4 regions of the Serratia sp. Res13-Sevr-LER1-36-b genome follow, and region 1 is predicted to be linked to each of the others. Evidence: predicted binding sites of a transcription regulator. Region 1 holds the regulator's gene; each other region holds the start of a gene.
What was found. The regulator CRP, encoded in region 1, controls carbon source genes, mostly activating them, when cyclic AMP is high. The targets are predictions, from matches to a motif close to ATGTGANNNNNNTCACAT.
Positions count from the first base shown of each region.

Region 2: a site for CRP is predicted at 2,277-2,294, ahead of IMQ33_RS03895 (nucleoside-specific channel-forming protein Tsx). Genes of this name have one in related genera too.
Region 3: a site for CRP is predicted at 4,240-4,257, ahead of msrB (peptide-methionine (R)-S-oxide reductase MsrB). Genes of this name have one in related genera too.
Region 4: a site for CRP is predicted at 4,066-4,083, ahead of IMQ33_RS04675 (arabinose ABC transporter substrate-binding protein). Genes of this name have one in related genera too.

Region 1 covers NZ_JADACK010000045.1:6,999-14,744, forward strand. Annotated here, with positions in the region: gene IMQ33_RS25810 (YccS/YhfK family putative transporter) at 1-1,943, opposite strand, end outside; gene crp (cAMP-activated global transcriptional regulator CRP) at 2,000-2,632, opposite strand; gene IMQ33_RS25820 (OsmC family protein) at 3,014-3,421, shown strand; gene IMQ33_RS25825 (LysR substrate-binding domain-containing protein) at 3,424-4,332, opposite strand; gene IMQ33_RS25830 (MFS transporter) at 4,524-5,714, shown strand; gene IMQ33_RS25835 (amidohydrolase) at 5,720-6,898, shown strand; gene IMQ33_RS26445 (ANR family transcriptional regulator) at 6,979-7,212, opposite strand; gene IMQ33_RS26305 (hypothetical protein) at 7,212-7,337, opposite strand; gene IMQ33_RS25845 (LuxR C-terminal-related transcriptional regulator) at 7,370-7,746, opposite strand, start outside.
Region 2 covers NZ_JADACK010000005.1:612,624-620,369, forward strand. Annotated here, with positions in the region: gene IMQ33_RS03880 (APC family permease) at 1-839, shown strand, start outside; gene yddG (aromatic amino acid DMT transporter YddG) at 932-1,825, shown strand; gene IMQ33_RS03890 (hypothetical protein) at 1,911-2,183, shown strand; gene IMQ33_RS03895 (nucleoside-specific channel-forming protein Tsx) at 2,562-3,440, shown strand; gene IMQ33_RS03900 (hypothetical protein) at 3,502-3,675, opposite strand; gene IMQ33_RS03905 (serine hydrolase) at 4,121-5,656, opposite strand; gene hutG (N-formylglutamate deformylase) at 6,004-6,801, opposite strand; gene hutI (imidazolonepropionase) at 6,801-7,746, opposite strand, start outside.
Region 3 covers NZ_JADACK010000017.1:222,519-230,264, forward strand. Annotated here, with positions in the region: gene yeaG (protein kinase YeaG) at 1-757, opposite strand, end outside; gene IMQ33_RS11040 (MipA/OmpV family protein) at 1,251-1,955, shown strand; gene IMQ33_RS11045 (D-hexose-6-phosphate mutarotase) at 2,079-2,954, opposite strand; gene gapA (glyceraldehyde-3-phosphate dehydrogenase) at 3,038-4,033, opposite strand; gene msrB (peptide-methionine (R)-S-oxide reductase MsrB) at 4,381-4,794, shown strand; gene IMQ33_RS11060 (YeaC family protein) at 4,859-5,131, shown strand; gene IMQ33_RS11065 (glycoside hydrolase family 18 protein) at 5,173-6,453, opposite strand; gene pncA (bifunctional nicotinamidase/pyrazinamidase) at 6,695-7,327, opposite strand; gene ansA (asparaginase) at 7,345-7,746, opposite strand, start outside.
Region 4 covers NZ_JADACK010000005.1:769,804-777,549, reverse strand. Annotated here, with positions in the region: gene araH (L-arabinose ABC transporter permease AraH) at 266-1,249, opposite strand; gene araG (L-arabinose ABC transporter ATP-binding protein AraG) at 1,267-2,790, opposite strand; gene IMQ33_RS04675 (arabinose ABC transporter substrate-binding protein) at 2,851-3,834, opposite strand; gene IMQ33_RS04670 (ribulokinase) at 4,194-5,873, shown strand; gene araA (L-arabinose isomerase) at 5,928-7,433, shown strand; gene IMQ33_RS04660 (glycoside hydrolase family 1 protein) at 7,535-7,746, shown strand, end outside.

The DNA of each region.
Region 1 (7,746 bases):
GGCATATCAGGGTGCAGGTCCGGCGGCTTCATGATGCTGTTGCTGGTACTTGGGCCGTCATATTCCAACCGCTGCTGGCAGCTCTGCAAGGCTATCTCACAGGTTTGCAGATACTCCTGAGCCAGCTTGGGCGTCAGCATATAGTGCTCGCGTGCCAGAATGGTCATCGCATTCAGGTGTTCAACGATAAACTGGTTATGGGTGATCCACAGCCGCATATCTGCCAGATAATTCGATTCAAACCCCGGCTCCTGCATCGCCTGATTGAGCGAGGTAAACAGGGCGTTATGCGCCTGGTTGACCTGCATACGCGTGTAGGCCAGTTCACTGGGATCCGGTTCCTGCTCTTCCAGCAATAATCGCAGTGCCGTCTGATCGTGCTCTAGCGCCTGATGGGCGTTTTTACGCAGCAGGCCACTCTGCCACTGCGGCCATAGCCAGATCGTGCCGCCAAACACCAGTACGCAGCCAATAAGGGTATCGATCAGGCGGGGAACCAGGAAATGGGTGCCATTCAGCGCCAGGAGCTGCAAGGTGTAGACGGCAGTCACGGTAAAGCCCATCACCGCCAGCCCGTAGTTTTTCCGCAGGATCAGATAGGCCGCCAGGGTGATCGCCAACATGATGCTCAACGTCACGTTCTCCGGCATCTGCAGTTGCAACAGTCCGGCGGCAATCACCAACCCGGCCAACGTGCCGAGGGCACGGTGCTGGATCCTCACCCGCGTGGCGTTATAGCCGTTTTGACTGACCAGCATGATGGTCAGCAAGATCCAATAGGGTTTTGGCAGGTTGAACAGCATGCCCAGGCTGCTGCCTGCCGCCAGAATGACCCCCAGCCTGGCTGCGTTGCGCAGGGCGTTGGATTTAAACGACAGATAGCTCACCACCGCGGGCCAGAACGGCAGACGTGACTGATTGGCCATCAGATTGCGACGGTAAAGCGGGTGCTGGGTGCGCAGCAGGCGTGCGATGCGGCTGAAGTGGTAATAGCAGAACTGACCAACCGGGTTATCGGCGTGCTGTGAGGCCACTTTTTCCAGCGCCGCCAGCTCATTCTTCATACTGAAACGCGCAGAGTGCCGATGATAGAGAATATCGTCGGCCACCACCCGCAGGCGCGTGGCGATCACCTGGGCGTTGCGGCGGATAATCGCTTCGGCCTGGCTTTGCTCTACCAGCTTTTGCACTTCTTCCGGCAGATGCAGGCTGACGGTAATGTGCTCTTGCAAATCGAGCGCCACCTGAAACGTACGTTGCAGGCGCTTTTGCTCCAGGTTATTGGCATGGGGCAGGAAATTAAGCTGTTGGTATAGCAGACTGATCAGATCCATCACTTTCTGTTGGCGTTGCAACAGCGGCGGCAGGGCAGTTTCTGGATCGGTATGTTGCGTCAGTAATGAGTATTTGGCTTCAAAATAGTCGGCCAACTGCATATACAGCTGGCTTAAGGATTCGCGCATCGGCTGCTCTTTCCACAGCTTGAACCAGGCCCAGGTAAACAACCCGTACCAGGCGGTGCCGACGATATACAGTAAAGGGGCATGCCAGATTGGCACGGTGCCTACCATGCTGAGGGAAAAGATGGCGGCAACCAGTGCGGCTGGTAGCAGGCGGGCATGCAGCGGACTGATCTCACCGCTGACGCCGAGCAACAGCGCCATTCCCAACATCAGTAAGGGCAGGGGAAGCTCCCACAGCAGGGCTTGTTGCAGCAGAAAGCTACTGAGTGCGAATAGGGATCCACCCACGACCAGGCGTTTGAAAAAGCGTTTGTGTGGCGTATCCAGCCCGGCAATGTTGCAGCAGGCGGGCACCAACGAGAACAGCATGCCGAGTTGCAGGTTGCCAATCAGCAAACCAAACGCCACCGGCAGGCACAACACCAGCGTTTGCCGCAGTGCGTAGTTGACTTCCGGGTGGTAGATCAGGCGGCGCCACATGGTTGGCTATTCAGTAGGTAAAGAAACGGCGCATTGCTGCACCGTTTCCCTGGGGATTAACGCGTACCGTACACGACAATGGTTTTGCCGTGCGCGGAGATCAGGTTTTGATCTTCGAGCATTTTCAAAATACGACCGACGGTTTCACGTGAGCAACCGACGATTTGGCCAATTTCCTGGCGGGTGATTTTGATCTGCATGCCGTCTGGGTGAGTCATGGCATCAGGTTGTTTTGCCAGGTTCAGCAAGGTCTGAGCAATGCGGCCGGTAACGTCAAGGAAGGCGAGGTTACCCACTTTCTCTGAGGTGACTTGCAGGCGGTTAGCCATCTGTGCGGACAGGCGCATCAGGATATCCGGGTTAACCTGGATCAACTGGCGGAATTTCTTGTAGGAAATTTCAGCCACTTCACAGGCGGTTTTGGCCCGTACCCAGGCGCTACGCTCCTGGCCTTCTTCAAATAATCCTAGCTCGCCGATGAAATCCCCCTGGTTAAGGTAGGACAGGATCATCTCTTTGCCTTCTTCATCTTTAATCAGCACCGCGACGGAGCCTTTGACGATGTAGTAAAGCGTTTCGGCCTTTTCACCTTGGTGAATCAGCGTACTCTTCGATGGATATTTGTGGATATGGCAATGAGACAGGAACCATTCGAGAGTCGGGTCTGTTTGCGGTTTGCCGAGAACCATTCGCTGTTATCCTCTGTTGTTATCGCTGCCTTGTATCACAGGGGTCAGAGTTCCCTGTAAAACGTGCTTATAGCCCGGTGTTTTAATTGTGGCTATCAACAGGTTTTGAGGCGTGTTATAGAAATACGCTTGTGCTCTAGCATATTAACTTGCAGGGAGAGCTGCAAGCTACATTCTGTTAACAAACCAATATAGGGGCCTTTCCTTGGACGTATCCCTGAAATCGGTGACCTGGAAAGAGTTATTGCGGCTCTGTTTGTAGCACAGAGTGAGGCGGGTGTCTTGTGTTGTCTCGCTTCAGCATGATTAGCATCAGGTTACGTTGCCAGAATGTATGCGAAAGCGTACCCTGTTTTTAAGAAATTAACCGGAGTGTGTAACATGCAGGCAAGAGTTAAGTGGGTAGAAGGGCTGACATTCCTGGGTGAGTCTGCGTCCGGCCACCAGGTGTTGATGGATGGCAACGCGGGCGATAAAGCGCCAAGCCCGATGGAAATGGTGTTGATGTCCGTTGGCGGCTGTAGCGCCATCGATGTGGTGTCGATCCTGCAAAAAGGGCGTAACGATGTGCGTGACTGCGAGGTTAAACTGACCTCCGAGCGTCGTGAAGAAGCACCGCGTCTGTTTACCCATATCAATCTGCATTTTATCGTCACCGGCAAAGGGCTGACCGACAAGATTGTGGAGCGCGCGGTGGATCTTTCCGCCGAGAAATACTGCTCCGTCTCCTTGATGTTGGGTAAAGCCGCCAGCATCACCCACAGCTTCGAAATCCGCGAAGTGGCCTGATCCTACCAAGGGTAGCGCAGGCAGTGGGCACGCAATAAATCAAGAAATCGCCGTGCCGTCACGGTTAGCGGCGATTTCTGTGAATACAGCACGCAATATTGCGCCTGCGGCAGCGTGTCGATAGGCAATGCCACCAGCCGATGCTGCAAATGGAACGGTGCACTCATCGCCCGCGCCACGATAGTCAAATAATCCGCCTCTAACACCATGTTCAAGCCACAGGTCACAGAGTCCGAGCGAATGGGCGAACGGGTCAATTGCTGATAGAAGGTGCCTAACATCGCGCGCAACTGCTGGTAATACCCCATATCGGTTTCCGGTAATAACCACTTGGCCTCACGCAGTTCGTCCAGCGAGGTTGCCTGCGCCAGTGGGTGCCCCTGGCGTGCGATAATGCAAAAAGAGGCGTTGAACAGCGGTTCACGCACCAGATCCTCCAACGGCAGTTCCGGGCTGACGGTACCCACGGCAAAATCCAGGCGGCCTTCGCGCAATGCTGGCAGCAGCGTAGACAGCTGTGCTTCGCGGATCAGCAGATTGGCCTGCGGAAACGGCTGTTTGAAGGCTTCGACCAGATCCGGTAATACCGTCAGGGCGAGTAGCGAAGAGCAGCCAATAGCGACGTTACCTTGCGAATGCTGATTCAACTGCTGGATCTCGTCGGCGGCGCGCTGCAATTCCTCCAGGATCAATTGCATTCGCAGGGCGAAGGCGCGGCCGGTTTCGGTCAGCGTCATTCCTTGGCTGCTGCGATTGATCAACTGGGTTTCCAGGATCTGTTCCAGTTCACGGATGGTACGGCTCACGGCAGGCTGAGACTGCTCCAGCGCGCGCGCCGCCCCGCGAATACTGCCGCTGCGGATCACCTGCTGGAAGACTTTCAACTGTTGTAACTTCGGTAAATAGCGCATTCCCCACCCTATCAATAAAAAGCATCACCCCTTACAAAACTGTATCTTATGCCGCTCGGCAAAAGGCGATAATTTCAGCGTGTTATTGTAAGTGACTGTTATTAAAACTATAAAGTGACCTTGATCACATTATTAAATACGCCGGCCCTGCGGGTGGGCTGCCTGGGTGATAACTTAAAGGGATATCGGCGATGAAAAATCGTTCGCTAATGATTTTTTTGCTGTTTGTGGGCTATGTCGTGGTGTACATCGATAAAACCGTGATGGGTTTTGCGCTGTTACCTATCGAACACGAATTCAATCTACAGCCGGAACAGCTGGGCTACATTACCGGGATGTTTTTCCTGGCGTATTCCCTGTTCCAGATACCGGCGGGCTGGCTCAATGACCGCTTTGGCTTTAAGAAAGTGCTGTGCAGTTCGTTACTGCTGCTGGGGGGATTTGCCCTGTGCTTCGGCATTCTGGGGTTCGGCCTGGGCCTGCTGGTGACGTTCCGCTTCCTGTCCGGTATTGGCCACTCCGGCTATCCGTGTTCCTGCGCCAAGGCGGTAGTGGCGAATTTCCCACTGGAACAGCGCACCTTCGCGCAGTCCATTCTGCTGTCCTCCGCCGGGTTGGCGATGACCGTCGGGCCGCTGGTCGCAGTCTATTGCCTGGATCACATCGGCTGGCGTGGGTCGTTCTCTGCGCTTGGCCTGTTGGCATTCGTGATTGCCGCCTGCATCTTGTGGCTGGTTCCCAATCCGCCACAGGCGGCACCCGCCAAAGCTGGGGCAGCCGCAGCCAACTATAAGGCCCTGCTGAAAAACCCAATCGTGTTGCTGCTGTTTGTGGCGATCTTCTGTATCAACATCCCATCTTACGGCCTGATGGCCTGGCTGCCGAAATTTCTGGTACAGCAGCGGGGAATGCCAATTGACGTTTCCAGCATGGTGGTAGCCGCCGGTGGTCTGGGGATCTGGATCTCTTCACTCGGTACCGGCTGGCTGGTCGGGCGCTACCTGCAAGGGCGTGAGCCGTGGGTGATCTTCTTCAGTTCTCTGCTCAGCGCCTTGTGCATCTGGCTGGTGTTTACCAGCGAATCAGCTCTGACAGCCAGCCTGTTCTTGTTCCTGGGTTATATCTTCCTGATGGCCTCGTTCGTTACCGTGTTTACCCTACCGATGAAGCGCTTGCCTACGGAAGTGATGGGTGCAGCAATGGGGCTGATTAACACCGGCGGCACGTTGGGTGGCTTTGTGGCCCCTATCGCCATCGGGTATCTGATCACCATCAGCCACAACTACATGACGACGTTTATCTTTTTGGCACTGGCTATGGTGGTTTCCGGGCTGGTGATCCTGCCATTGGCGGGCAAAGCACGCCAACCAGCACTGAATTAAGGAGTATGAACATGAACATTGAACAACTGATTGCTGGCGTGGAACAACAGGTATTACAGTGGCGCCGCCACCTGCATGCCAATCCGGAGTTGTCATTCCAGGAAGCGCAGACGGCAGATTACATTGCCGGGCAGTTGGCCAGCCTTGGCCCGTTGAAGATCTCACGTCCTACACCAAATAGCGTAGTGGCCGAATTGCAGGGCGCAGCGCCGGGGCCGTGCTATGCATTGCGCGCCGATATCGACGCTTTGCCTATCCAGGAGGAAAGCGACGAACCTTTCTGCTCTACCCGGCCAGGGGTGATGCATGCCTGCGGCCATGATGCCCACAGCGCGATGTTGCTGGGGGCGGCCAGCGTGCTTTGCCAGTTGCAGGCGCAGTTGCAAGGTTCAGTGCGCTTTATCTTCCAGCATGCCGAAGAAGTGCCACCGGGCGGAGCCCAACAGCTAGTGGATTTAGGGGTTCTGGATGGCGTGAAGATGATCTTCGGCCTGCATGTCATGCCCAACTTCCCGACCGGTGAGGTAGGGATGAAGCAGGGCGTATTCAGTGGCTCCAGCGATAACTTCGATATTGTGCTGCAGGGGAAGGGGGGGCATGGCTCGATGCCGCATCTGTGTATCGATCCGGTGCCGATTGGTGCGGAGATCGTTAGCGCTTTGCAGCAGATCGTGGCACGTAAGCTGGATCCGTTAAATGTACCGGTGTTGACGGTAGCGACCTTCCAGGCGGGTGACAGCTATAACGTCATCCCAGACAGCGCGCGGCTGGCGGGAACGCTACGCACTCATAACCAGGAAGTACGTGAGCGAGTGCCGCTGTTGGTTGAGCAAACCGTCGCTGGGATCAGCCAGGCGCACGGTGCCAGCTACAAGGTTGACTGGACGCGTGGCTATACCATCGGCAATAACCACCCTGATGCCTGCGCGATTGCGCGTGAGGTGGTGGCCGAAGCCGTGGGGCCACAGGCGCTGCGGGAATTGACCTCCGCGATGTTTGGCAGCGAGGATTTCTCCTCCTATCAGGAGAAAGTGCCGGGGTGCTTCCTGTTTATCGGCAGCGGTAACGAGGCGATCGGTGCCACCTACGGCGTGCATAATCCCCGTTTTAAACTGGACGAGGCGGCGATGCAGATTGGGGTGAAACTGCACGTCGGTTTTATCCGCCATCTGTTGATGCGTTAACAACGGTGGGCGCGGTACTAAGAAATTTTCCGCGCCTATAGCTTCACCGATACGCAGTGTCAGATGTACAAATCTGTTGCTTAGCCTATCTCTAGATGTAATTCGCTTATGGGCATCCCCTGCCGTTCTGATCTTCGACGACAAAACTCAGATCGGCAGGTTGCCCAGGCTCGATTCTCGCAAGAGGCGGCCTTCAGGGACGCAAGAAACCATAAATTCTGTGCCTCTCCCCACACTTCTTCGCGTTCTCTCTCTGATGCCTGTTTAGCCAACTGAGAAAACACCGCTTGTTCCCCCCTAATGAACATAATCATTACAGGGAACGCACATGCATGGCGTAATTGGTGTAACTTTCAGGGATGTTATTGAGCCTCCCTTTTCCCTGCAGAGATACGCTGACCCACGGCTGATTGGTATTTCCGCCATTATTTCTCATCATCGTGTGTTCTCCATCTTCACTGTCATAGACTTTTAAAAATAAGGTGATAATAGAAAGGCCTGCATATTACGCACACCTAACTTCTTTAATCCCTGGAGTTTGTAATGGCTGACTGTCTTGACGTTTACTCCCAAAGATTTACCTACTTGCACCGGTCTATTTCCTGATATAAGGGCGCTGAGGACCGCGTATTCTCTAGAACTTAACCCCTGCCACTCAAAGGGCAAAGAGGGTTGTTCTTTCCCGGTTAGAATGGCCTCGAGCTGCAAGCGCAATGCCGACACCGAGTAAGAGAGGTCTAAGCCACCTACCACTTTGAACGGACTGATTAAATACCGTATGTAGGACATGTCAGCTGTCTCCAATGTGAGCAATACCAAACACTGTGGGTGATGTTGGTATATCCGTT
Region 2 (7,746 bases), on a different contig from region 1:
GGGGGTTGCACAATGGCGAAGGGGTTGGCCAGGTGTGGAGTCTGCAACCCTTTATCAGTGAAAACGCCCATCTATTGCCGATCATTACCGGCGCTACCATCCTGTGCTTTTCGTTTCTGGGTTTTGACGCCGTCACCACGCTGTGTGAAGAAACGCCTGATGCCGCCCGGGTGATCCCCCGCGCTATCTTCCTTACTGCACTCTATGGTGGGGTGATCTTTATCGCCGTGTCGTTCTTTATTCAGCTGTTCTTCCCAACACTTGAGCGTTTCAAACAGCCGGATGCGGCACTGCCGGAAATCGCGCTGTATGTGGGTGGCAAGCTGTTCCAGTCCATATTCCTGTGCATCACCTTTATCAACACCCTGGCTTCTGGCCTGGCTTCCCATGCCAGCGTGTCCAGGCTGCTGTATGTGATGGGGCGCGATAATGTGTTCCCGGAAAAATTCTTTGGTTACGTGCATCCTAAATGGCGCACGCCAGCGCTTAACGTGCTGTTGGTTGGTTTGGTGGCGTTATCGGCATTATCCTTCGATTTGGTGACGGCCACAGCCCTGATTAACTTTGGTGCTCTGGTGGCCTTTACCTTCGTCAACCTTTCGGTGATCAGTCACTTCTATATTCGTCAAGGGCGCAATAAGAGCTGGAAAGACCGCTTCCATTACCTGATTTTGCCGCTGGTGGGAGCGCTGACGGTAGGGATCTTGTGGCTGAACCTGGAAAAAAGTTCCTTGACCATGGGGCTGCTGTGGGCGGCGCTCGGGTTTGGCTATCTTGCCTATCTCACCCGTCGTTTCCGCCAGCCTCCTCCGCAGTTGGAGCGCCAGCCTCAGCAGTAAAGGTATGGGCGCAGCGTTGCGCCCTTTCTTTTTCCCCGGTAGGGCAGTAGAGTAAAAAACCGCACAAAAATAACCAATTGGATCCTACGCTAATGCCTCCGTTGTCTGCTTCCCATAAAGCTACCTTGCTCGGCCTGTTGGCCATTGTGTTATGGAGCAGCGTGGTTGGGCTGATCCGCAGCGTCAGTGAAGGACTGGGGCCGGTAGGCGGGGCGGCGATGATCTATAGCGTGGGCACGCTGTTTCTGCTGGTGGTGATGGGCATTCCCAAGCTGCGCGAGTTCCGCCGTTCCTATCTGATCCTCGGCAGCCTGCTGTTTGTGCTGTATGAGATTTGCCTTTCGCTGTCGTTGGGCTTTGCCAGCAACCGCACACAGGCTATTGAGTTGGGGATGATCAACTATCTTTGGCCCTGTTTTACCGTATTGATGGCCATCCTGTTCAATGGGCAAAAGGCCAAATGGTGGGTTGTGCCTGGTTTGTTGCTTTCCCTGTTCGGGATTGGCTGGATCATGAGTGGCAGCGGCGGTTGGTCACCAGCGCAAATGCTGGCCAACGTGCGCAGCAATCCGTTGAGTTACGGGCTGGCATTCAGTGGTGCGGTGATTTGGGCCATCTATTGCAACGTGACCAAGAGGATCGCCCAGGGCAAAAACGCGGTGGTGCTGTTTATCTCGCTGACCGCTCTGGCACTGTGGCTGATTTATCCTTTCAGTAATGAAAGCGGCATGCACTTTAGCCTGCCGGTTGTGGTGGCGTTGCTGTGCGTGGGGACGGCGATGGGGGCTGGCTATGCTGCTTGGAACGTTGGGATCCTGCATGGCAATATGACGCTGCTGGCGACCGTATCTTACTTTACCCCGGTGTTGTCATCGGTATTTGCCGCCGTGGTACTCAGCACCGCACTGACCCTCAACTTCTGGCAGGGGGTGGTGATGGTAACGCTAGGATCGCTGATTTGCTGGCGGGCCACCCGCGCCGACTGAGGCCTATTTTTTACCTGCGCAGGCGGCAGAATAATGAATTTCGAGCTAATCTCAAGGTAAGTGTTCTGCCAGAAGGAACGGGAAAATGAGAAAAGATATTCAATTTATTCAGCAGCCAGCGCTAAATGGCCATAGTTTCAGCACCGGCGATATCGTTCGTCTAACCACCGCTAACCTGCCGCATGAATACCAGTTGGATGTGATGATCCTGCGCCGTGACGATAAGCTGATCCATGGCTCGGTAGTCGTGGCCTCGCCGAAAGTCGATATCCCGGTCAGCCAATGGGAAATTGCCACGGGTGATGAGGTGGTATTCCGGCAAGAGAACATTGCCAAAGCCGTACCTGGAGCCCGCTGATAAAACCAACCGGTCCGCCACATAAGGGGCCCGCCAGCCACTAAGCCGACATAAGCGTCGGCTTTTTTACGCGCTTTTTAACCCCAGGTTAAAATTTGGTGTTGAACACAAAGACACCAAAAATCGTCGTTTGAAATTTACCGACATGATGAAAATCACATCAAAAATGTTTTGCACTGCAATTTATTTTATAAAATGAGAACGCAATCGATTACGCGATGGTAAAATGCCTAACTGGATCACAGATTATTACAGCGAGAGCTTTCTATAATGCGCACGGCAACCGGCAATAGGTAACCGTTTGTTTACAGCAGGCGTCGCCAGACTCATATCATTCTAACGGGCAGGGAATTGGCCCACTCAGCATGTGGTAATAAAATGAAGAAAATAGCTCTCGCAGCAGGTGTGCTTCTCTCCGCGTCTTTCAGCCCCGCTTCCATGGCGGCAGAAAGCAAAGACAGCCAGTATCTTTCAGACTGGTGGCATCAGAGTGTCAACGTAGTAGGCAGCTACCATACCCGCTTCGGGCCGCAGCTGAACAATGACGTGTATCTGGAGTATGAAGCCTTTGCCAAGAAAGACTGGCTGGATTTCTATGGTTACGTGGATGTGCCAAAATTCTTCGGCACCGGTAACACCCCAAACCGTGGTATCTGGGATAAAGGCTCACCGCTGTTTATGGAGATCGAACCGCGCTTCTCCATCGACAAACTGACCGGCACCAACCTGGGCTTTGGGCCGTTCAAAGAGTGGTATTTTGCCAACAACTACATTTACGACATGGGGCGTAACAACGCCTCCCGTCAAAGCACCTGGTATATGGGGCTAGGCACCGATATCGATACCGGTCTGCCGATGAGCCTGTCGATGAACATTTATGCCAAATACCAATGGCAGAACTATGGTGCATCCAACGAGAACAGCTGGGACGGCTATCGCTTCAAGGTGAAATACTTTGTGCCGTTGACCGAAATGTGGGGTGGCAACCTGAGCTATATCGGTTTCACCAACTTTGACTTTGACTCCGATCTGGGCAGCGACAACTTCGTAGTGGATGGCCGCCAGGCGCGTACCAGCAACTCTATCGCCTCCAGCCACATTTTAGCGCTGAACTACGATCACTGGCATTACTCCTTCGTGGCTCGTTACTTCCATAACGGTGGTCAATGGAATGATGGGGTGGATATCGGTACGCCGCAGGGGCCAATCAAGTCTACCGGCTGGGGTTACTACCTGGTTGCCGGTTATAACTTCTGATTTTCCGTGGTATCAGAAACAGGAAACCCCGCACTGGCGGGGTTTTTTTTCATCATTACAGCTAACTTTCCGCGGGTAAATGTTTAACCGGCATAACCAATTTACCCTTGATAACGTAGCACTCATTGTCGATCCACTTGAGGATTTGCTCACGGCTGACACCTTCAAATTGCGCATAGCGATAAATATCACCATTGAAGTGCAGCTGGATGTACTCCATCAACGTCATGTGCATGGTTATAACTCCTAAACGCCCAGAAATAGCGGTGTCGCCACGCTGAGTGGTTGAGCTTTTCAAGGCCTAAAGGTAAATTATTCGCAACAAAACAGCAACAAAAAAGACTAAAAAGTGGCGTTGTAGTAGTGAAAAGTAGTAAAAGAACTCCCGCACGGGACGGCGGGAAATTGAGTAGTATCATTTATCGATGACATAAGATGGTTTTTGAGGTGCAACGAAAAAGAGCAGGTTTACTCATTTTTGAGGCCCACTAAAATTACTGAATGGCTTATTTTGCCGCAAGAAAAATCTACGGCATTTGCTCGAATATCATGAGTAGTTTTGAGCGTGAACAATTTTTTGTCTGATGGCCACGATCTATTTTTTAATAATTAGCGTGAATGATACACCGCCCTGCTAGGCGGGCGCAGCATGCGGCGCCCCTACAGAGCACGGCGAACCTTTACGCACGGGCGCTGATGTTCTTTTTGAACGTAAGTACCCGGCTGCGGCTGGCGATCAGATCGACCTGGTAACCACGGAAATACAGACAAAACCGATTCAGGTTGGGCCCATCGTTGCTTTCAACCAATATCCGCCCGTCCCCCAGCGAACTCAGGGTGCCGGTTTGCACCGCCGGGCCGACCCCGATGTGGATCTGGTTGCCGCAAATTTCGAATGCGGTGCGATATTGTGGGTGATACCATTGCCCTTGAACCTGCTTGAGACAAACCGTTTCGCTAGCCACAGGCAGAAAGCGGCGTGCAACGTGGCCAACTTCACCTTCTACGGCTTCACCCGTCCACTTAAGGCGCATTGGTTGATGGGCCGAGAGCGATACCGCATAACCGTCTTCACTTTGATACAGCGGTTCGTTGGTGCCCAGATAAGCCACGTTGCCCCCTTTAACTTCCAACCAATAGGGTTCCGCCCGGGTGGCGTAGATGCCATCTGGGATCGCCGTGCTGCGTTGGGGCAGTGGTTCATTCAGCAGCGCCGCCATCACCTGTAAAATGATGGCAAAGCTGTCACAATCCTCACGGTTGGCGACCAGCAGGACACCCGCTTGCCGGTCTGGCGCTAGCAGAAAATAGGTCTTATAACCGGCATGAGAACCGCCATGGCCCAGCAATGTCTGGCTGCCAAGTGGCGTTTGCGCCAGCCCTAGTCCGTAATGGCTTATTTGACCCTGACTGAGCCGACGCGGGGCACTTAGCTGCGTCAGGATCCCTTTACCAGGGCCTTTATTGGCCAGCAGGCATTGTAACCAGCGGGTGAGGGCGTTGGCGCTCCCTGTCAGGCTGCCAGAGGCGGAGAGATGCAAACCGGCGCTGGTCTGCTGCCAACCGTTGCCCGTGTGCCAATAGCCTGGAGCTAGCCCAGGCACCACATCAAACCAGCTCTCGGGGGCTTGTAGCTGTACGTCCAGAGGGCGGGCCAGATGCTGCTGAACCAGATCATTAAAAGCGTATCCTTTAGTCTTCAACGCCGCCTCTACCAGACGATAGCCTGTATTGGTGTAGGTGATCTCACTGCCCGCCGGGTAGTTGAGCCGGGTTAAACCATGGATAAAATCCATCACTGGCTGGGCCTCACTGACGGTGTTGACCGAGACGCCAAGCAGCCCCAACGTTTGCCGAATATCAGGTAGCCCGCTGGTCATGTCCAAAGCCTGGCCTACCGTCACCTCCGCCAGTTGTCCCTGCAATTCGGGCAGTAGACTGCCAAGGCGCTCGTCAAGCTGCAGGGCGTTATCGGTGGCATTGAGCGCCAGCGCGGCAAAAATATGTTTGGTGATGGAGGTATAGCGCACCACGGTATCGGCAGTGAAAGGATCGCGGCGTGCCAGATCGGCCAGCCCAGCACACACCACCGCCTGGGTCATATCGGTGTCAAACAGGGTGATTGCCCCACCGGGTTGGCCTGCGGTTTGCCAGCCTGCCAACAGTTGAGCGGCGGCTGCCTGTGCGGCGCGCCAGTTTAGCGGGGTGTCAGACATAGTTTCCTCCTGAGATAACGAACGCCACACATCACCGTGGCCGACTACACACGAGTGTCTACCGCAGCCAGGATAAAGAAGTGGATGGCGGGTATGGCAAGGGTGGTCTTTCAATCCCTGATCTCTGGCTTGCAACGGGTGGGCATGGGATGAAAGAGGCCCAATTGTGGCGCAAGGCAAAAGTCACGGGCCGCTGTTTTGTGCGCTGTTCAGACCAGTGGGCAACCTTTCCATCAAAATTGGGATGCAGTGCTCAAATCGTCATGGAAGGGCGTGAAAGACAGGAGGGGATAATGGTGAGGTCAAGGTCAACTCCGGCGCAATAGCGGCACCGGAGTTGTGGCGGATTAGCGTTGTTGCTCGCCCCAGGCCAGCATGCTTTCTATCATCTGCTGCAACAGGCGTTGTAAAGGTGCGGCACGGGCGGCATCAAATTCAAATGTCTGCTCGGACATATAGTTCACCTGTGCCAGCTCCAGCTGCACCGCGTGCTGGTTTTCCTGCGGTTGACCATAGGCACGGGTGATGTAGCCCCCTTTAAAACGTCCGTTGAGCACGTGGCTGAACTGTTGCTGCTGCTGACAACAGGTGACCAGCCTGTCACTCAGTGAAGCTGGGCAGCTTTCCCCCCCGTTGGTGCCCAGGTTGAGATCGGGTAGTTTGCCGTCGAACAGGCGCGGGATCACGGAGGCGATCGAGTGGGCGTCAAACAGTAAGGCGTAACCGTGTTGGGCTTTTAGCCGTGCCAGCTCATTTTGTAGTTGCTGATGGTAGGGCTGCCAGATGTTTTGCAGGTATCCGGCCCTTTCTTCGTCCGAAGGGGCGGCGTCCGGAAGAAAACTGGGGCGGCCATCGAACAACACATCCGGAAACAGACCGGTGGTGGCAGTGGTGTAGAGCGGTTTGTCATCTGCCGGGCGGTTGAGGTCAATCACCAGGCGCGAATAGTTACCGACCAGGATGCTGGCCCCCATGGCACGGGCAAAATCGTACAGCCGTGGGATATGCCAGTCGGTGTCTTGCAGGGGGCGGGCCTCATCGGTTAGCCCTTTCTCAACCGCTGGCGTCAAGCGGGTGCCGGCATGGGGAATACTGATCAACAGCGGCAGTTGGCCGCTCTGGAACTCGAAAGGATCGCAAATCATTAACGGACTTCTCCTCGGAAAATCACCGTGCAGGGCAGTTGGCCGCCCAACCAGTAAGCCAGCTCTGCCGGGCGTGCCAGCGGCCAGTGAACAAAATCGGCCACTTTGCCCACTTCCAGCGAGCCGTGGGTTTCCTGCAGGCCCAAAGCCTTGGCGGCATGCAGCGTTACGCCAGCCAGCGCTTCTTCCGGCGTAAGACGGAACAGGGTGCAAGCCATATTAATCATCAGACGCAGCGATAGTGCGGGTGAGGTGCCTGGGTTGGCATCGCTGGCAATAGCCATCGCTACGCCGTGTTTGCGGAACAGCTCAACCGGTGGGCACTGCGTTTCGCGTAACAGGTAGTAGGCGCCCGGCAACAGCACCGCGACGGTTCCGGCTGCCGCCATCGCTATCGCATCTTGTTCGGTGGCATATTCCAGGTGATCGGCGGAAAGGGCATGATGCCGTGCCGCCAATGCGCTACCGCCGAGCGCAGAAAGCTGCTCCGCGTGCAGTTTTACCGGCAGGCCAGCAAGCTCAGCGGCCGCGAAAACCCTCTCAACCTGCTCAGGGGAGAAGGCCAGGTGTTCGCAAAACGCATCCACTGCATCTGCCAGGCCTGCAGCTGCGGCTTCAGGGATGATGGTATTGCACACCAGGTCAATATAGTCGTCGCTGCGCCCGGCATATTCCGGTGGCAGGGCATGAGCGGCCAGACAGGTGGTTTTCACCTCGACCGGCAATGTCGCGCCTAACTGACGTGCCACGCGCAACATTTTCAACTCGCTTGCCAGCGTTAAACCGTAGCCGGATTTTATTTCTACGCAGGTGACACCCTCGGCCAGCAATGGCCGCAGGCGGAACAGTGCTTGTTCCAGCAACAACTCTTCTTGTGCATCGCGCGTGGCCTTGACCGTGGAGATAATCCCACCGCCTTGAGCGGCAATCTCTGCGTAGCTCACC
Region 3 (7,746 bases), on a different contig from region 1:
GGCACAGTGCGCCGGAGTAGCCATAGGCATCCGGATCGTTCTGCGCATGGTTTTCCAACTTACGGATATCCACTTTACCGACCAACGCAGAAATATCCTGGTTGTTCTCGTCGCCTGGTTCGGTTTTGGCGATGGCAATTTGTTCAAGTATTGAAGGACGAACCTTCACCACTTTGAATTTGGTGATGTCACCGCCGAACTCATGCAGGCGTTTCGCGGCCCACGGCGACATAATGGTGCCAAGATAGCGCGTCGGGATGTTGTATTCTTTTTCCAGAATAGTGGCATCTTCCTGCGGGTTGAACAGGCACAGCGGATGGTCATTGACCGGGCTGCGCTCGCCGTTGGCACTCAGGGTGTAGATCGGCACACGCTGCATCAAGGCTTTCAGCCGTTCTGCCAGCGAGGATTTACCGCCACCCACCGGGCCCAACAGATAAAGAATTTGTTTCTTCTCTTCGAGGCCCTGGGCAGCGTGTTTCAGGTAAGAAACTATCTGTTCGATAGCTTCTTCCATGCCGTAGAACTCCTCGAATGCCGGATAGCGTGCGATCACGCGGTTGGAGAACAGGCGAGACATACGCGACTCAAGCGCGGTATCGACCATGACTGGTTCACCGATAGCCATGAGTAGACGTTCTGCCGCATTGGCATAGGCACTGCGATCTTGCCGGCAGATGGAAAGAAATTCCTGCAGTGTGAACTCTTCGTCCTTGGCAGCTTCGTAGCGCTGGCGATAGTGGTCAAATATGTTCATGGCGATGCCCGTCCTTTCGTTATTAGCACAGGTTAAAAAAGGAGCTGGTGTTGGTATTCTGGCTCCCGAAAGCGTGAAGCTATGACTGAGTACAGCAACCCGTATGCCAACTTGGTGCGCTTATTCTCGCGAGTTGCGCTGTATTGCCACTGGGCTCAGCCTAAATTCACCTTCTGATTTTAAGCTTAGTTGCATACTGGAAAATTTCCTGCAAGAGAAAGGGTCTTTTTTAAGTCATTTCAATGACTCAGTTATGGCGAGGGGCGGCAAATGCCTTGTCTGGCGCGGGTTGCGGCAAAAAACGTCATCTTTTTGCCATCAATAATTCATCTTTGGGTTCTAATTTATTCGATCTTGGTTGTTTTCTATTGTAAAGATCCGGCAGGCTCCTCGGTTTTCACATAAACTATAGCGGTTAATTACATCTTGTTATCTATGGAAAAAGCCAGTGAAGATATCTAAACTCAAAACGCTAGCAATTATCGCTTCCGCAATGGTTTGTGCGCACAGTGCTCAGGCAGGAAGCTGGTCACTCGGTGCTTCAGCGCTGGTCAGCCCCGATCCTTATCGTGGTTATCAGGATCGTGTCTATCCCGTTCCTATCATCAATTACGATGGCGATGATTTTTATTTCCATACGCTGTTGGCCGGTTACAACCTGTGGAAAGATCAGCAAAATCAGCTGAGCCTGATCGCCTATTACTCACCGTTGCACTATAAGCCAGGCGACAGTGACGACGACCGCATGAAGCAGTTGGACAAGCGCCGTAGCACCATGATGGCCGGTGTGGCCTTTACACATAGGGCTGAGTGGGGAACGATCCGTACGGCCTTCTCTGGCGATACGCTGAACAACAGTAACGGCCTGGTGGGCGATATTGCCTATCTCTATAAGTTCCAGGTGGACTCCTGGAGCTTTGCTCCTGGCATCGGGGTCAACTGGAACAGCTCAAACCAGAACCAATACTACTATGGCATCAATGGCGATGAGTCCCGCCGTAGTACCTTCGATACTTACAAGCCAAGCGATAGCTGGTCGCCATACCTCGAATTGAGCACCAACTATAATATCAACGCTAACTGGAATGCCTTCTTCACGGGGCGTTATACACGCCTGGACAGCGAAGTTAAAGACAGCCCAATGGTTGATAAATCTTATACCGGCATGCTGTGGACGGGTGTGACTTACACCTTCTAAACGTACGGTGCATTATCTTGGTGCAGTGAGTGCATCGAAAAGGGGCGGAAACGCTCCTTTTGCACATCTGTGGTGCGGTGGATAATGACGAGAAGAGGGGCGAAATGACTCGCCCCAGTTTGATCAGCTATTTTTAATGCTGCGGATTTTCATCGCCAAGCGGGCAGGTTGCTCCCCAGAAGCGATCAGCGGCTTGCTCACGCGCCCGGTTTCCACACAAACCATGGTTTTGTAACCGTCGTTTGGCATGTCGCCCATGCTGCAGGAAAGCTCGACGCCTGGGTTCCAGGCGATCACATCACTCATATAGTGATGATTGACCTCGATGGTCCGTTGCAATACCGGGTCCTTGATCAGGCTGCAAGGCGTGGCCTGGGTGTAGACGCGATCGGTTTGCCCGGTAAACTCCAGTTCGCCAACCTGACGTGCCTCGATCCCCTTCGCCACCTTATCGATATAATGCTCGCCCAAACCGGTAACTTTCACCTTGTCGATGTCGCCGATCTGGAAATAGCTGTGCAGAGCGGCGGTAGCCTGGTAGTCACCGTGTGATTCCAGCTCCATTTCGCACTCTTCACCCAGCTTGAAACGGGCGATCAGGGTGAAAGCATGTGGCCACAATTTGCGGGTTTGTTCGTTGTCTTGCAGCGTGAAGGTCAGGATCACGCCGTTTTCATCTTCATCGTGCGCGGTAAGCTGCCACGGCTGATTACGGGCAAAGCCGTGGGATGGGCTACCTGCCGGGCCAAACCATGGCCAGCAGATCGGTACGCCGCCGCGGATCGCCACGCCGTTTTTGAATGGCGTATTGCTGCTCAGCCAAAATACCGGTTTATCACCGCTTGGTTGCCAGGCCAGCAGATGGGCCCCTTGCAGAGTAATGGCCGCACGGACTTTCGGGTGAGAAACCACCACCACAGGCAGTTCGTCCAGTTGGCGTTGGCTGATAAAAGGGGTGATTTGTTCGCTAACGGGTAGGGTGAAGATTTTTTCGTTCATGTTGTTGCCTTCTTTTCGCCGCAAAAACAAATAAAAAGGGCGACACTAGTGTCGCCCTTGATAATCAACTGCGCATCAAGCCATTACTTGGAGATGTGAGCGATCAGGTCCAGTACTTTGTTTGAGTAGCCAGTTTCGTTATCGTACCAAGAAACCAGTTTCACAAAGGTGTCGCTCAGCGCGATACCGGCTTTAGCATCGAACACAGAAGTCAGTTTCTCGCCGTTGAAATCGGTAGAAACCACTTCGTCTTCGGTGTAGCCCAGCACGCCTTTCAGCTCGCCTTCTGAAGCGGCTTTGATAGCAGCACAGATTTCTTTGTAAGAAGCTGGTTTTGCCAGACGGGCAGTCAGGTCAACCACAGACACGTTCGGAGTAGGAACGCGGAACGCCATACCGGTCAGTTTGCCGTTCAGTTCTGGGATAACTTTACCTACTGCTTTAGCAGCACCGGTAGAAGAAGGGATGATGTTCTGGGATGCGCCGCGGCCGCCGCGCCAGTCTTTGTGAGACGGGCCATCAACGGTTTTCTGAGTTGCGGTGGTGGCATGCACAGTGGTCATCAGAGCTTCAACGATGCCGAACTTGTCGTTGATTACTTTAGCCAGTGGTGCCAGGCAGTTGGTGGTACAAGAAGCGTTGGAAACGATTTCTTGGCCAGCGTAAGACTTGTGGTTCACGCCCATAACGAACATTGGGGTGTCATCTTTAGATGGGCCAGTCAGAACAACTTTCTTAGCACCTGCAGCGATGTGTTTACGTGCAGTTTCGTCAGTCAGGAACAGGCCAGTTGCTTCAGCAACGACGTCAACGTTGACTTCGTTCCACTTCAGGTTAGCCGGATCTCTTTCTGAGGTACAACGGATGGTTTTGCCGTTAACAACCAGGTGGCCGTCTTTAACTTCTACAGTACCGTCGAAACGGCCATGAGTAGAGTCATACTTCAGCATGTAAGCCATGTACTCTGCGTCTAACAGGTCGTTGATTGCAACGATTTCGATGTCAGAACGTTCCTGAGCAGCACGGAAAACAATGCGACCGATACGGCCAAAACCGTTGATACCTACTTTGATAGTCATATATTCCACCAGCTATTTGTTAGTGAATAAAAGGTTGGTTGTAAAATTACAAAAACCTTACCGAGCGTCAAGCGGAATCGTGTCAATTCTTGCTGCAAGTCAAACCAGAAGGCCGGTTTTGCACACAAATCGCACATTCCATTCACGTTTGTCCTCCCATCGATATGGGGGCAAACCGCCAAGTATAAAGTCAGCACGTGCAAGATATGTGATCGAAGTCACATATGGCGGCAGCGTAACCTTTATGCCGTACAGTTTAGGCTAAAAAGGCCTGCAGCGTTGTTAATTTTTTGTTATTATTACTCATTGTTTTCGTTGACATTATCCACATTGCGGGAATAGCACAAATGGCTAAAGAGACAACCCCTAAGACACCGCTCACGGAACTGAATGAAATCCAACGTTATGTGACGCAAGAGCGTGGCACCGAAGCCCCCTATAGCGGTAAATTACTGCATAACCAGCGTGAGGGCGTTTACCATTGCCTGTGCTGTAACGCGCCACTGTTCTTCTCCGCTAGCAAGTTTGATTCTGGCTGCGGCTGGCCCAGCTTCTATCAGCCGGTCTCGGACGATGCGATTCGTTATCTTGATGATAATTCACATAATATGCATCGAGTTGAGATCCGCTGTGGTAACTGCGACGCGCATTTGGGACACGTGTTTCCCGATGGTCCGCAGCCGACTGGCGAACGTTACTGTGTCAACTCCGCGTCACTGAATTTCACCGACGACGAGAATGGCGAGCAAACGGCAGGTTAAGCTGTAACTAAACCAACAAAATCGATTCAGCTAATTATTCATCACTGGGTGAGGACATGCTCTGATGGAAGTAAAAGATCTGATTGCGGCCATGACGCCGGAAATCTACCAGCGGCTGGTGCTGGCTGTGGAATTGGGCAAGTGGCCGGATGGTGTGGCATTGACGCCAGAGCAGAAAGAACACAGCCTGCAGGCGGTGATGCTGTGGCAGTCGATGAACAATGCGGACCCACAGCACATGAGCATTGGCACCGACGGGCAAATCGTGATGAAAAGCAAACAGGAGCTGAAGCAGCAGTTTATGGCCGAGCCGTTGGCCAAGCTGAAGCCGCAGTAACCTGTTGCTGATAGGGCGATGCTGTCATCGCCCTCAAGGTTTTATTGCTTCTGCGGGCTCAAGCCTAAGCTTTCCGCCAGTTGATGGGCCAAGCGGTTGTTATCGTCCGCGCCATACTCCCAGAACATCGCCCCTCCCAATCCTTTGCTCTTGATGTACTCGGCCTTGATGGCTACCGAGCGTGGGTTTTCATAGCTTATCGCGAACAGCGGCTTGCCTGCGGCTGACTTCATCATCAGATAGGGCACCTTGGCCTCGTTATCCCAATGCGCGGTGAAGCGCCGTTGTGGGTCTTTCAGCATCTTGTTCACGATATCGTTGTACTTGATGTAGCTGTCTTTATCCAAATCCACGCCCAGCGACTTGAAGACGTCTTTTTCACGTGTGGTGAAATAGGGCTGGGTGACGGGATGCTTGGCCGCATCTGCCACATCCCAATCAATACCTGGCTCGGTGGCGCGTTTAGGTACTCGGCCATAGAAACCGATCCCCAGATTGAGTTGAGCAGGCTTCAGCCCGGCGGCCAGATAGTTGTTAACCACAAAGTCGGCGCTGTACTTGTCGGCGGCGGCCACGGTTGGCCACTCCTTGGAGTCATAGAGATTGGAGTTGAAATACTGGGTACCGTACGCCATGTCGTAGGTCATCAGATTGATGTAGTCCAGATAGGGCGCGATAGTCTTAACGTCGACCCATTCCTGCGGACTTTTGACGTTGGCCCCTACGGCGATGGTCAGCAGTTTTTCTTGCCCCAGCGCCTGATGCAGTTCGCTCAGTAGGGCGGTGAAATTGGCTCGGTCGGCCGGTTGGCTTTCCACCAATCCCCAGGCACCGTTAACCGGGTATTCCCAATCCAGATCGATACCATCTAGCTGATACTTGGCAATCACCTCCTGCACCGAACGGATAAACACCGCCCGGCTTTCCGGTGTGGCTGCCGCGCCGGAGAACCCACGGGCTCCCCAGCCACCAACGGACAGCAAAACCTTCAACGCCGGGTTTTGTTGGCGCAATACGGGTAAGCGCTTTAAGTCTGCTTCGACTTTTGGGGAGAGATAGATTTGGTGCAGGTGGGAGGGATCTTTCAGTGCCGGGTTGGTTTCCTCTTTTTCAGCGTTATAAATCAGGCCAAAAGAGTAGTTGAGGTGGGTGATCTGGCTGACATCCAGCTGGTTGATATCACCGCCCGGCCCGGCGGTCACGTCGCCACCACCGTTAAAGTAGCCAACAGAAAGATAAGGTGCGGCGTGCGCGATGCCCGCGCCAGCAATACCGAGTTGTACCGCTACCAGCAAGGGCAGCAGTTTACGGGTTAAAGCCATGTTGTCTCCTTTGGTCAGCAAGGCCGACCTGAACCGCCTGGGGCGGTATCAATAAAGCCGGGCTCGGTAGGCCCCGGATGCGTATAACTTATTGATGCCAATGCATCAGCGGCCATAACAACAAAAGAGATGCGAGGGGACAAGGTGAGCGCGTAGAAGAATGGTGAGAATGTGAGCAGCGTCGAAAATAAAATGTTTGGCGGAGATATGGGGCGCTAAGGTCAAGCAGCCCCAAAAACCGTTAACGCTGAGTAAATTGTGACAGTGTAACTAATTGTGCGCCAGCCGACTGCATTTCGGCTAACGCCTGTTCGCTGTCGTCGGGACGCAAATTGACACCTCGGCAGCCATCGGTAATGACCTGAGTCTGATAACCCAAACGCAAGGCATCTAACACGCTGAACTTGACACAATAATCGGTGGCTAGCCCCATCACGGCGAGATGAGTGATGCCGCGCTCCTTCAGCCAGCCATCGAGTGCCGTTTGCGCCCGGAGCCCGTTATCAAAAAAAGCACTATAGCTATCGATATCCGGGTTCTCACCCTTACGGAATATCGCTGCGATGTGCTGCTTATCAAGCTGAGGGTGAAGCTCTGCGCCAGGGCTGCCCTGAACGCAGTGCACTGGCCACCAAATCTGGGGCAGCCCTTCAAGTTCCCCAAGCGTGCCAATCTGTGCGTTGGAGTTAATGGCGAAGCTGCGATGATCCATCGGGTGCCAGTCCTGGCTGGCGACCACCGTTTCGTTACGGGCCAGGCTGGCTGCGATAGCCTGATTGGCGACGGCAATGGTGGCATCACCTTCTGCCACGCCTAAAGCGCCGCCGGGGCAAAAGTCGTTTTGCAAATCAATCAGCAGCAGTGCTGTTTTCATCAGAATTCCTACTTCGGTTAGCCCGCAGCGCTTAATTCGCCACGCAGGTCTTGTTGCATCAGGCTGCGGATCTCTTCTGGGGTTAACGGCTGGCTCAACAGATAATGCAGCTTGGTCAGCGCGGCTTCCACCGTCATATCAAAACCGCTGATCACACCAGCATGGGCCAGGGCATTACCGGTCGCATAGCCCTCCATATTGACCCGGCCGGAGATACATTGTGTCAGGTTGACCACTACGATGCCACGCTCGGAGGCGTCACGCAATTCATCCACCAGTTCGGCCTTTTGCGGCGCGTTACCGACGCCGTAAGAGCGCAGGATCAGTGCTTTGACCGGCTGCAGCAGGAAGTTACGCACCACGGCACCGGAAATCCCCGGATAAATTGTCACCACGCCGATGGGCTGTGGCGTGATGTT
Region 4 (7,746 bases), on a different contig from region 1:
CACGCGCTCCATGCAGCTCCCACTCCCTGTGGGAGAGAGTTCATTGATTTTTCTGTGTAAAACCTATTTTTCCTCTTACTCCCTACTTTCCGAAGTTGCACGGGTCAACCACGCGCTCCGTGCAGCTCCCTCTCCCTGAGGGAGAGGGTTGGGGTGAGGGGGAAATAGAGATTGCTGAATAACGACAAAACACTATCGCACCTATAGCAAGTTTACCCATTCGGCAAAATGCTGCTCATAGCAATCGCAAAATTGTGATGGGTCTTCACGCCCTGCTCTTCGCTTGTTGCTTGTAGCGGTCAAAAATCACCGCGGCCAGCAGGATCACACCGCGCACCACATACTGCGAGAACGGTGAGATATTCAGCAGGTTCATGGCGTTCTCCACCGTGCCCAGGATCAGGATCCCAGCGATAACATAGGAAATTTTGCCAATGCCCCCTTTGAGCGAAACGCCCCCCAGCACGCAGGCGGAAATCACGATCAGCTCATAGCCGATGGAGGTCATCGGCTGGCCGCTGGTCATACGCGAAGCCAGAATGATGCCCGCAGCGGCAGATACCAGCCCGGAAAGCACAAAGATGATGATCTTGGTACGCACCACCGGCACCCCAGCCAGCCGAGCCGCCTCCTCGTTACCACCGATAGCCAGAGTATTACGGCCAAAGGTGGTTTTATTGAGCAGGAAACCAAACAGGATCAGGCAGCCAATGGTGATCCAAATCGGTGCAGGCAGCCCCCACCAGTTGGCATAGCCGAGCGCAAAGAAACGCTCGTCTTCGATCCCCACCGCTTTCCCATCGGAAATGATATAGGCCAGGCCGCGGAAGATCTGCATGGTGGCCAAGGTGGTGATCAGCGCGTTAATCTTCAGCCGGGCGATCACAAAACCATTGATCAGCCCAGAGAGCACGCCCAACAGCAAACCGGCAGCCACGCCGATCCACAAGCTCTCCGTCATGTTGATGACCACCGCCGCGGTGACACCCGCACAGGCGATAACCGACGCCACCGACAGGTCAAAATCGCCCGAGGCCAGGCAAAACAGCATGCCGCACGCCACCATACCAGACATGGAGATCGCCAGCCCCAGACCCTTCATATTGATAAAGCTGCCAAAATTCGGCACAAACACGACGCAGGCAACAAACAGCACGGCAAATACCACCAGCATGCCATAGCTGTCCCAGATACGCGCCAACCCAAGGCCGCCGCGGTTTTTCACAGAATTGGTTGTCATGCTCGACATCTCTTGCTCCTTCACAATCAGGCCATCGCCGCTGCAATATCGGGGGTACGTAACATCGCCAGGCTGAGGGCTTTTTCCTCAGTGGCCTCGCTATGGGTCAACTCGCCAGAGATTGCCCCTTCACGCATCACGATGATGCGATCTGCCAGCCCCAGCACTTCGGGCAAATCGCTGGAGGCGAACAGCACCGCAATGCCCTGCTGCGCCAGTTGATAAATCACGTGGTAGATTTCGTGTTTTGCGCCAACGTCAATGCCGCGTGTCGGCTCATCCAGCAGGATCACCTTCATCTCTTCCGACAACCAGCGGCCCAGGATCGCCTTCTGTTGGTTGCCACCGGAGAGGTTCATGATCAGCTGTTCGGCGCTGGGGGTTTTGATATTCAGCGCGCGGATATGGTGATCGGCATTGCTGGTTTCCCAGGCGTTATCGATCAGGCAGCCCGCCTTGATGCTTTTGCGGCGCGCGCTAATGTTGATATTGTCGCGTACCGAGTGCACAGGAATGATGCCGTCGGCCTTACGATCTTCCGGGCACAGCATCACGCCCGCACGGATAGCGTCGATCGGTGAACGAACATCGAGCCGCTTGCCATCCAGCATCAATTGGCCCGCAGTTACCCGCGTAGCGCCAAAAATTCCTTTCATCAATTCGCTACGCCCTGCGCCTACCAAGCCAAACAGGCCAACAATTTCTCCAGCGCGTACGTTAAGGCTGATAGGCGTTTTCACCCCGGTGGCCTGCAAATCGGTAAGCTGCAACCGCATTTCTCCCAGTTCGCGTGGCTGATAGCCATAGACATCACCGAGCTCCCGCCCCACCATCGCTTGCACCAGCACTTCATTGTTCACCTGCTGCATATCGTCGAAGGTGCGTACATAGCGGCCATCCTTAAACACGGTAATGGCATCGCTCAGCGCAAAGATTTCCTCCATACGATGCGAGACATACAGGATCACTCGCCCTTCGGACCGCAACTCGCGGATCACCCGGAACAGTTGCTCAATTTCACGTGCCGACAGCGAACTGGTTGGCTCATCAAACGCAATTACTTTGGCGTTACGCGCCAGGGCCTTGGCAATCTCCACCATCTGCCACTGGCCAATCGACAGATACTTCAACGGGGTATCCGGATCGATGTCCAACCCGAGGTGTTCCAGCTGTAAGCGGGATTCATAACGCAGCAGTTTGCGATCCACCAGGCCGTGTTTGGTCGGCAACTGGCCAAGGTAGATGTTCTCTGCCACGGTCATTTCCGGCACCAGGTGCAGTTCCTGGTAGATAATCGCCACCCCGGCGTTTAACGCGTCGGTGGTATTGGCAAACTGCACCGCTTGCCCCTGGAGGTGGATCTCCCCTTTGCTTGGGGCGTAATTACCGCTGAGAATTTTCAGCAACGTCGATTTCCCGGCGCCGTTTTCCCCCATCAGCGCGTGGATCTGTCCGGCCTGACAGCTGAAACTGATATCATCCAGCGCTTTGACGCCAGGGAAGCTTTTACCGATGCCTTTGAAAGCCAGATAGGGCGTGACGGCAGTCATAGTGCTTTCCTCAATGCTATGCGATAAATGGCCGCCCGCTTGTTGCAGGCGGCTCGCCCCTTACATCAGACCTTTTTTCTGCAGTTCCACCTGGAAGTTGTCGCGGGTGATCAGCACCACGTCAGTCACTTCGGTGAATTTCTCTGGTTCTACGCCTTTCTCTACCCAGTCATGCAGCATCTGAATGCTCTTGTAGCCATGAATATCCGGGCTTGGCAGCAGTGAACCGTAGAAGCCGGTAGCCTGTTTCTTGGAAAGCTCGCTTACCGCGTCAACGCCGTTGATACCAATGCCGATCACGTTAGGCGCTTTAAAGCCCTGGCCTTCGGTGGCTCGCACGCCGCCTAGCACGGTGTTGTCGTTCATCCCGACGATCAGCCAGTTTTTCACTTCCGGATGCTGCACCAGCATCGAGTTGGCGGCATCGAACGCCCCAGGGATATCGTTGGATTTGGTCGGTACCTTGTAGATCTGCTGCTCTGGGAAACCAGCGGTTTTCAATGCGTCCATCGAGCCACCGGTACGGCGGCGTGCAGTGTCCAGTTCATCGGAGGTGATCGCCATTACCCCCGTCTCTGCCACTTTCCAGCCACGCTTGTTCATCTCTTTCCACAGCTCTGCGCCTTGGCGTTCACCTATCTTGGTGGCCGCCATCATCACTAGCGGCACGCTCTCCATCGGTTTGCCTTTGGCGTTAACAAACTGGTCGTCAACCGCGATCACTTTCAGATCGTAGCTGCGCGCCTTGGCGACAATCGCCGAGCCGAGTTTCGGATCTGGGGTGCAGATGACAAACCCCTTGGCCCCGCTGGCTGCCAGGCTGTCGATGGCATTGAGGGTTTTCTCGCCGTCCGGCACGGCAATCTTGATCACTTCAAACCCCAGGTCTTTACCCGCCTTGTCGGCAAATTTCCATTCGGTCTGGAACCAGGGCTCTTCTGGCTGTTTAACCAAAAAACCCAGTTTCATGGTCTCTGCGACAGCTGAATGTGACATAACCGCCGTCAGACCAATCACTGCCAACGCCTTAGTGAATTTATGCATGGTACTCTCCGCTGTTTTGCTTTCATCGGCAGAAAAACCGGGCCACCGTGAAAACGTTATCATTATGAGATCCTGTCACGACAATGGCCTTATATCTCGCTTATTGCCGTCGACTCAGGTAAGACGCAAACAGTTTTAGCCGGTATTTGTTAGTTAAATGTAGAGCGCTATCACATCCCGAGATAACAGCAGATATGTGCATACATTTAGCAAATTTAACCAAGTGATAACTTTTGACCCCCATCACAAAATCACTGTAGCAAGCAGAAAAGTGCATACTTCCAGCCAATGATTCCTCACCTGCCTCCCCGTCCCGCTCCTATCGTTAACCTCAACCTAACAAGTAAGGAGTCCGCATCATGACGGCAGGTGCTATTGCCCTGGGATTAGACTTCGGCAGTGATTCAGTGCGGGTACTGGCTGTCGACTGTCAAAATGGTAACGAACTGGATACCGAGGTGGTCTACTACCCTCGCTGGCAGCGTGGTGACTTTTGTAACGCCGCGCAGAACCAGTTTCGCCACCATCCACTCGACTATATCGAAGCCATGGAACAGGCCGTCGTCGCCGTGGTGCAGCGCATGAGCCAGGAACAGCGGCAGGCCGTGGTCGGGATTGGGGTAGATTCCACCGGATCCACTCCCGCACCGATTGATGAACATGGCGACGTATTGGCGTTGCGGCCGGAGTTTGCCAGCAATCCCAACGCCATGTTTGTGCTGTGGAAAGACCACACCGCCATCGAGGAGGCGGAGGAGATTAACCAACTGTGCCGCCGTGGCGATTTTCCCGATTATTCGCGCTATATCGGCGGCGTTTACTCCTCTGAGTGGTTCTGGGCCAAGATCTTGCACGTTTCACGCCAGGATGAAGCGGTACGCCACGCCGCCGCCTCTTGGGTAGAACTGTGCGATTGGGTGCCGGCGCTGCTTTCTGGCACTACCGCACCGGATCGGTTAAAGCGCGGCCGTTGCAGCGTTGGGCATAAAACGTTATGGCATCCGGACTGGGATGGTTTACCACCTAAAGCCTTCTTTGCGGCCTTGGATCCGTTGCTGGTGGAAGATCTGCCCTATCCGCTGTTTACCGGTTCTTACACTGCCGATCTTCCGGTAGGGACTCTGAGCAAAGAGTGGGCCACACGGCTTGGGTTGTCAGAAAGCGTGGTGCTGTCAGGTGGTGCGTTTGACTGTCACATGGGGGCCGTCGGAGCCGGTGCGCAGCCTTATACGCTGGTGAAGGTGATTGGCACGTCGACCTGCGACATTCTGATCGCCGATCGTGAGCGCGTGGGCGATCGTGCCATCAGCGGCATCTGCGGCCAGGTGGACGGCAGCGTGGTGCCGCAAACCATCGGGATGGAGGCCGGGCAATCCGCTTTTGGCGATATGTACGCCTGGTTCAGCCGCCTGCTGAGCTGGCCACTACGTGAAGCCGCCAAGACGCAACCGCAACTCCAGACACAGCTGCAACAAATCGAGCATGACATGCTGGCCGCCCTGACCGCCGCCTGGGCCAAAAACCCGTCGCTTGACCATCTCCCCGTGGTTTTGGACTGGTTCAATGGCCGCCGCACCCCCTACGCCAACCAGCGCCTGAAAGGAGTGATCACCGATCTCAACCTCGGCACCGATGCGCCCACGCTGTTTGGTGGCTTTATCGCCGCAACGGCTTTTGGCGCTCGTGCCATCATGGAGTGCTTCGAACAGCAGGACATTCCCGTCGATAACGTGTTGGCTTTGGGCGGGATTGCCCGCAAGTCACCGGTGATTATGCAGGTTTGTGCCGATGTGATGGATCGTCCGCTACAGATCGTCGCCTCCGACCAATGCTGTGCACTGGGTGCGGCCATTTTCGCCGCAGTGGCTGCCGGGCACTTCAGCGACGTTCCGCAAGCTCAGCAGCATATGGCTTGCAGTATTGAACGTACTTTGCAGCCCGATCCGGCAAACGTCGCGCGCTACCAACAACTTTATGAACGCTATCAACAGTGGTGCCAAGCCGCAGAGCCGCGCTTTGCCGCAACCACCAAAAATTAATACGCCGGGGCCGACCCCTCGGCTCAATAAAACCTCTAGATCCAGGAGTTTTTGATGAACATCTTTAAGCAACGTGAAGTGTGGTTCGTGATCGGTAGCCAGCATCTCTATGGTCCCAAAACCCTGCAACAGGTGATGGGAAACGCCGAGCAGGTCGTGAACAGCCTGAACCGCGACGCAGGTTTACCTGTGAAGATGGTGCTGAAACCGCTAGTCACCACGCCGGATGAAATCACCACCGTCTGCCGTGATGCCAACTATCACCAGGACTGTGTTGGCATCATCACCTGGCTGCACACCTTCTCACCAGCCAAAATGTGGATTGCCGGCCTGTCGATCCTCGATAAGCCGCTGCTCCAGTTCCATACCCAATTTAATGCCGAGGTTCCCTGGGACAGCATGGATATGGACTTTATGAACCTGAACCAGACCGCCCACGGTGGCCGTGAGTTCGGGTTTATCGGTGCTCGTATGCGCCAGCAGCACAGCGTGATCGCGGGCCACTGGCAAGACAAAAATGCCCAGGAACGTATCGCTCAATGGATGCGTGTTGCCTGTGCCAAACAGGAAAGCCAGCAGCTGAAAGTGGCGCGTTTTGGTGACAACATGCGCCAGGTCGCCGTGACCGATGGCGATAAAGTGGCCGCGCAGATCCAGTTTGGCTACTCCGTGGATGCTTACGGCATCGGCGATTTGGTCAGCGTAATCGATGAAGTGAGCAAGGGCGATATCGATACCCTGGTCGAAGAGTACGAAGCCAGCTATGAGCTGAGCGACGTAGCAAAGGTTAACGGTGCCAAACGTCAGAACCTGATCGATGCCGCGGCTATCGAACTGGGTATGAAACGTTTCCTCGAACAGGGCAAGTTCCACGCCTTCACCACCAATTTTGAAACGCTGCACGGCATGAAGCAGTTGCCAGGTTTAGCGGTACAGCGCCTGATGCAGCAAGGCTACGGCTTTGCCGGTGAGGGCGACTGGAAGACTGCGGCCCTGCTGCGCATTATGAAAGTGATGGGCAGCGGCTTAAACGGCGGCACCTCGTTTATGGAGGATTACACCTACAACTTCCAGCCAGGCAACGATCTGGTGGTGGGTTCCCACATGCTGGAGGTCTGCCCTTCCATCGCCAAAGAACACAAGCCGCTGCTGGATATTCAATATCTGGGCATCGGTGGCAAGGCCGATCCGGCCCGCCTGATCTTCTCTACCCCGGCAGGCCCGGCGGTGAACGCCAGCCTGATCGATATGGGCGATCGTTTCCGCCTGCTGGTCAATCAGGTGGATACCATTGAGCAGCCTAAACCGTTACCTAAACTGCCGGTGGCGCGGGCGATCTGGCGTGCTCAGCCTTCCCTGGCTACGGCGGCGGAAGCCTGGATCCTGGCGGGCGGCGCACACCACACGGTGTTCTCGCAGTCACTGAACGCCGACTACCTGCGCCTGTATGCCGAGATGCACAACATCGAATTCCTGCTGATCGATAACGACACCACCCTGCCAGCGTTCAAGAACGAAATCCGCTGGAATGAAACCTACTACCAAATCAACCGTCGCTAAACGCGCCCGCAAAAACTGCAACCGGTTTCAGAAACCGGTTGCAAACTCATTTCAACTCGACCTAAACTAGACTCAATATTTAACGTATAGAGAGAATAGTTATGTCTGCTTTCCCGAAAGAGTTCCTCTGGGGCGCGGCTAGCGCGGCGTATCAGGTTGAAGGCGCACACGATGCCGACGGCAAAGGCCCATCCATCTGGGATACCTTCTCCCACCTGCCAGGTACCACTTACCAAGGCACAAACGGCGACGTTGCCGTCGATCACTATCACCGCTTCCGTGAGGACGTGGCGCTGATGGCCGAAATGGGGAT